Regions from separate parts of the Sphingomonas sp. PP-CC-3A-396 genome, predicted to be linked through region 1. Evidence: predicted binding sites of a transcription regulator. Region 1 holds the regulator's gene; the other holds the start of a gene.
The links. Region 1 encodes LexA, which represses DNA repair genes until DNA is damaged. Its sites were predicted from a motif close to GTTCCNCNCTTGTTCT; they were not measured.
Positions count from the first base shown of each region.

Region 2: C8J40_RS02015 (ribonucleoside-diphosphate reductase subunit alpha) is a predicted target of LexA. The motif match lies at 1,377-1,392, and genes of this name have one in related genera.

Region 1 covers NZ_SLYF01000004.1:123,559-126,652, forward strand. Annotated here, with positions in the region: gene C8J40_RS08945 (molybdopterin molybdotransferase MoeA) at 1-1,059, shown strand, start outside; gene lexA (transcriptional repressor LexA) at 1,128-1,799, shown strand; partial or broken gene C8J40_RS08955 (ComEC/Rec2 family competence protein) at 2,460-3,094, opposite strand, start outside.
Region 2 covers NZ_SLYF01000001.1:445,334-448,427, reverse strand. Annotated here, with positions in the region: gene C8J40_RS02015 (ribonucleoside-diphosphate reductase subunit alpha) at 1-1,298, opposite strand, end outside; gene C8J40_RS02010 (ATP-binding protein) at 1,975-3,094, opposite strand, start outside.

The sequences.
Region 1 (3,094 bases):
CGCCGGACGCAACCCGCGGCGGATCTCTCGGCCATGGACGGCTACGCGATCCGCTTCGAAGACCTCCCAGGCCCCTGGAAAGTCATCGGCGAAAGCGCCGCCGGCCGCCCCTTCGCAGGCAATGTCGCCTCCAACGAGGCCACCCGCATCTTCACCGGCGCCGCCATGCCCGAAGGCGCCGACACCGTCATGGTCCAGGAAGAAGCCGAGCGTGACGGCGAAACCCTGATCCTCGCCGGCGAAGGCCCGCCGACACTTGGCCGCAACACCCGCCGCAAGGGCCTCGATTTCTCCACCGGCACCCGCCTGATCGCCGCCGGCGATCGCCTCAGCCCCGCGCGCATCGCCGTCGCCGCAACCGGCGGCCACGGCACCCTCACCGTCAACCGTCGCGTCCGCGTCGCCGTCGCCGCCACCGGCGACGAACTCGTCCCCCCCGGCTCGACCACCGACGGCGTAGCGCTCCCCGAATCGAACGGCATCATGCTCGCCGCGATGCTCGCCGACATGCCCGTTGACATCATCGATCTCGGCATTCTGCCCGACAATCTCGAGATCCTCCGCGAAGCCTTCGCGAGCGTCGAGGCCGACCTGCTCGTCACCACCGGCGGCGCGTCGGTCGGCGACCACGACCTCGTCCGCCCCGCGATCGAAGCCGCCGGCGGCACCATCGACTTCTGGCGGATCGCGCTGCGCCCCGGCAAGCCGATGATGGCCGGCCGGATCGGCGAGATGATGGTCCTCGGCCTCCCCGGCAACCCGGTCTCCGCGTTCGTCACCGCGACGCTGTTCGTGAAGCCCGTCGTCGCGCACATGGCCGGCGCACGCGATCCGCTCCCCCAGTCGACCCACGCGCTGCTCGGCGAAGACCTCCCCGCCAACAACGCCCGCACCGACTATCTCCGCGCCGAGCTGCGCGACGGCAAAGCCTATGCCTCGACGATCCAGGACAGCTCAATGCTGCTAACGCTGGCCCGCTCGACCTGCCTCATCGTCCGCCCCGGCAACGCTCCGGTTGCAAAGAGAGGCGAATCGGCGGAAATCCTCGTGATCGCGTGATACGGACGCTTGACGGCGTTAATTATGTTCCATAGAAGTTCCCAGTCTGTTCCGGACGGAGAACCGCCATGCTCACGCGCAAGCAGCACGAACTCGTCTGCTTCATCAACGATCGCCTCAACGAAACCGGCGTCTCGCCGTCGTTCGAGGAGATGAAGGACGCCCTCGACCTCAAGTCGAAGTCGGGCGTCCACCGTCTGATCAGCGCGCTCGAGGAGCGCAACTTCATCCGCCGCCTGCCGAACCGTGCGCGCGCACTCGAAGTGCTTCGCATGCCCGAGCGTGCCGAGAAAAAGGCGCCATCAAAGGCGTCGAACGTAAAGCCCGCGCCCGCTACCGCGCCACAGCCAGCGAACGACGTCGTCGAGATCCCCCTCCACGGCCGCATCGCCGCCGGCGTCCCGATCGAAGCGTTCGAAGGCAGCACGATGCTGGCCGTCCCCGCCGCACTGCTGGGTTCGGGTGAACACTATGCGCTCGAAGTCTCCGGCGACTCCATGGTCGAGGCCGGTATCCTAGACGGCGACTACGCCCTGATTCGCCGCACCGAGACCGCCCGAGACGGCGAGATCGTCGTCGCCCTGATCGAAGACAGCGAAGCCACCCTGAAATACTTCCGCCGCGAAGGCGCCATGGTCCGTCTCGACCCTGCAAACCGAGCCTACGATCCCCAACGCTACGCCCCCGCCCAAGTCCGCGTCCAAGGCAAACTCTCCGGCATCCTCCGCCGCTACGACTGAACTGCCGGGACCGACCTGCGTCATCACGACGCAGGTCGGTCTCGGTTTTTGGTTGCTCAGGAAAAGCGACAGCCTAGCCTTAAGCCAAGTCGCTTCTCCGGCCGACAACAGCGGCCGGATCTCTTAAGCAAGTTAAGCGAGATGTACTGGGCGTGTCGAAAAGCGACTAGTTTTTCGACACGCCCAACCGGCCCCCAAGCGTCCGGAAGCCCCTCTCACGCTCTGATGCATAGTCGCGTTCTCGACTCGAATGCCCAATCTCTGCGTCTCTGCGCCTCTGCGCGAACATCTCGTCCTCAATCTCCAGCGCGGCCGAAGAATTGGTTCACGTGGAGACGCGGAGGGGTTGCGCTTAGGGAAAACGAAGCACCTCCAAACGTCTTCGGAAGGAAGACTAAACAGTCCCCAGCCCGAGCCACCCCGTCATACAACAACCTTCTCCGCGTCTCCGCGTGAACCAGTTCGTCTCGCTGTGACCGCACGGGAAAACGAAAGATCTTGTTCACGCGAAGGCGCAAAGGCGCGAAGATATGGTGCCTGGATCAGCGCCTACCGGCTTTCGCTGGCGGCAAAAAACTGACGTCGGCTTATCGTTCATGGAGGTTTAAGGCCTCCCAAGCGGCATCACCTTCGCGCCTTTGCGCCTTCGCGTGAACAGTTCTATTTTTGACGGCCTTGGCCGGCGCGAAACGCCGATACAGTACCGTGAAACCGATCATGGCGCGGCCTGAACGCGTACGCGGTGCGTTCGAGGAGAGGCGGATCGCGCCAGGGGTGACGATCGCCTGCGTTCAGGATGGTCACGACCGTCCCGCTTCCCAAGGTCAGCGCGACGCCGCCCGTACGCCGGAGTACACGACGATCCAGTTTCAGCCACCGCGGTACGCACCGCTTCGGCAGACCGCGTTCGCTGACGACAACATCGGCGCCGTGACAAGCGGTAATGAACTCAGCAATCGGCACCATATAGTCGCTGCGGGTCGCCAGGATGCGCCACATCCGTCCCCGCGCGCCGATATCGGTAACGCAAAGATCGCGGCTGCACCGCGCATCGGGTTGGTCCGCCAGCAGCAGCGGCTCGCCATCCACGCCACCATTCTCTGCAAGCATGTCGCGCGTATAGTCGCCGGCCCGATCGCGCAGCATCGCAAGCCCCGCCGCCGTCCGCACCGCGACATGGCGCCCGTCGCCGGTCACGAGAACATCCGGCGCGGGCGTCGTCAACGCCCAGACCGCGCCGATCGCCAGTGGTACCAGCCCGAGCCGCCGCCACCGCGTTCGCCACAAGGCGATCC
Region 2 (3,094 bases), on a different contig from region 1:
GAGGCTTCGTTGGCCTGGCTGCTGATGTGCTTGAACATGCGCAGGTTCCACGACTTCGCCATCGCGCCCTCGAACGGGATGCCGCGTGCCTGGAGGAAGCTGTGGAAGCCCATCACGCCGAGACCGACCGAGCGCTCGCGGCCCGCGGAGTAGGCGGCGCGTTCCATGCCGGGTTCGTGGCGGTCGATGTAATCCTGCAGCACGTTGTCGAGGAAGCGCATCACGTCCTCGATCAGGCCCTTCTCGTCCTTCCACTGATCCCATGTCTCGAGGTTCAGCGACGACAGGCAGCACACGGCCGTCCGCTCGTTGCCGAGGTGATCCTTGCCGGTCGGCAGCGTGATCTCCGAACAAAGGTTCGAGGTCGAGACCTTGAGGCCGAGCTCGCGGTGATGCTTCGGCATCGCCTTGTTCACGTGATCGGCGAAGACGATGTACGGCTCGCCGGTCTGGAGACGGGTCTCGACGAGTTTCTGGAACAGCGAGCGCGCGTCGACGGTAGCGCGGATCGCCTGGTCCTTGGGCGAACGGAGATGCCACTCCTCACCATTGCGGACGGCTTCCATGAAGTCGTCGGTGATCAACACGCCGTGGTGGAGGTTGAGTGCCTTGCGGTTGAAATCGCCCGAGGGTTTGCGGATTTCGAGGAATTCCTCGATCTCGGGGTGCGAGACGTCGAGGTACACGGCGGCCGAACCGCGGCGCAGCGAGCCCTGGCTGATCGCGAGCGTCAGCGAATCCATAACGCGGACGAACGGGATGATGCCGCTGGTCTTGCCGTTGAGGCCGACCGGCTCGCCGATGCCGCGGACATTGCCCCAATAGGTGCCGATGCCGCCGCCGCGCGAGGCGAGCCAGACATTCTCGTTCCAGGTGTCGACGATTCCGCCGAGGCTGTCGGGGACCGAGTTGAGGTAGCACGAGATCGGCAGGCCGCGGCCGGTGCCGCCGTTCGAGAGAACGGGGGTGGCAGGCATAAACCAGAGCTTCGAGATCGCGTCGTAGAGGCGCTGTGCGTGGCTGGCATCGTCGGCGTAGGCCGAGGCGACGCGGACGAACAGGTCCTGGTAGCTCTCGCCCGGGAGCAGGTAGCGGTCCTTCAGCGTGTCCTTGCCGAATTCGGTCAGGAGCGCATCGCGGCTGTGATCGACCTCGACCGGGTAGATCTGCGCGCGCACGGAGTGGCTGTCCTGCGCCTGGCGCGGCGCCTTGGGGGCCTCGGCGGCGGGCGTTGCAGTGGTCTGTTCGATCGTGTCTGTGGTCATGTCGCTATCCCGGCTGCTGTCTCTGAAATCCATCGAAACCGCTCCTAGTGTTCTGTATTCGTTCGAATCGGTCGCCTGTCGCCATGCTACCATCGGACGGGCTCAAACGGGAGAACAAAAAGTGACCATCGCGGCGGTGGAAGGCGCGCTTACGGTCATATCGCATAGGACTATGCAAGGGTTGTTCTACCAGTGATTGGGTCCGCCCCCGAACGCAACCCCAAGAGATTGTGCCAAACCGCGAAGAGACGCAAGGGGGTGCGCAGGGTGCAGGGGGCTCGGTTCGTCGCGTTCGGGCGCGGGTTGGGCGAGCGGGATATTCGCGACGCGTGGAGTTCTGCGGGGTTCGCGATGTGCAAGGGAACGGGGCGGGAACGAAAAATTATTTCAGGGGTCAAAGTGGCAAATGTTGCTTTGGTTGTAACGCAGGGCGGGGGGGGCGTTGAGTGACTTCCGCCGTTTCTAATTCCCCCGCGGAGGCGGGGGCCCAGGAGCCGCGAGCGTCGTCCTGCGTGATTCCTGGACCCCCGCCTTCGCGGGGGAACGGGAATTGTTCGGGATCCCGCCCACACCACCACCACACCACCCCGGCGGAGGCCGGGGTCCAATTGGGGGACGTCGCCAACGGAGCGCTGCGCGTCGTTACTGCGACCTTTCCATTTGGGCCCCGGCCTTCGCCGGGGTGGTGGCATTGGATGGGGGTTCTGGCTCAGCCCTCGATGATCGTCCGGATCTGCGTGGCCAAGGCCTCCATCGCGAACGGCTTGGTGATCATCGACATCCCCGGCTCCAGGAAGCCCGCCGCGAGCGCGGCGTTTTCCGCATACCCCGTCATGAACAGCACGCGCAGCCCCGGGCGCATCGCCCGGCCGGCGTCGGCGACCTGGCGGCCGTTCAACCCCGGTAGGCCGATATCGGTGACGAGCAGGTCGATCCGGTCCATCGTCCGCAACCGTTCGAGACCGGTCGGGCCGTCATGCGCCTCGACCGCCTGATAGCCGAGCTCGCCGAGCACCTCGACGATCAGCGATCGGACGACCGTATCGTCCTCGACTACCAGCACGACCTCACCCGCGTCGGTGGCGTGATCCTGCGTCAGGCTGGGGAGCGCCTCGTCCTGCTCCGCGTCGCCGTAATGGCGGGGAAGATACAGCTTGATCGTCGTGCCCTGGCCGACCTCGCTGTAGATCCTCGCATAGCCTTCCGACTGGCGCGCGAAGCCGTAGATCATCGACAGGCCGAGCCCAGTGCCCTGGCCGATCGGCTTGGTGGTGAAGAACGGCTCGAACGCCTTAGCAATAGTGTCCGCAGACATGCCAGTGCCGGTGTCCGAGACGCAGATGCAGACATAGCTACCTGGGCGGACGTCGCGCTGACTGGCGATAAAATGGTCATCGAGCAGCGCGTTGCCCGTTTCGATCGTCAGCTTGCCACCATGCGGCATCGCATCGCGCGCGTTGATGACCAGGTTGAGCAGTGAATTCTCGAGCTGGTTGGGATCGCACAGCGTCGTCCAGAGGCCGGCGGCGAGCACCATCTTGAGCTCAACCTGCTCGCCGATGGTCCGGCGGAGCAGGTCCTCCAGCGAGGCGATCAGCGGATTGACCTTGACCGGGCGCGGATCGAGCGGCTGGCGGCGCGAGAAGGCGAGCAGGCGATGCGTGAGCGAGGCTGCGCGGTTGGCGGCGGCGGTGGCGCCGGTGATGAAACGGTCCAGTTCGCTCACACGGCCTTGCGCGACGCGGCGCTGGACGATCTCCAGGCTGCCGGTGATGCCCTGCAACAAATTGTTGAAGTCGTGCGCGATACCGCCGGTGAGTTGGCCGACC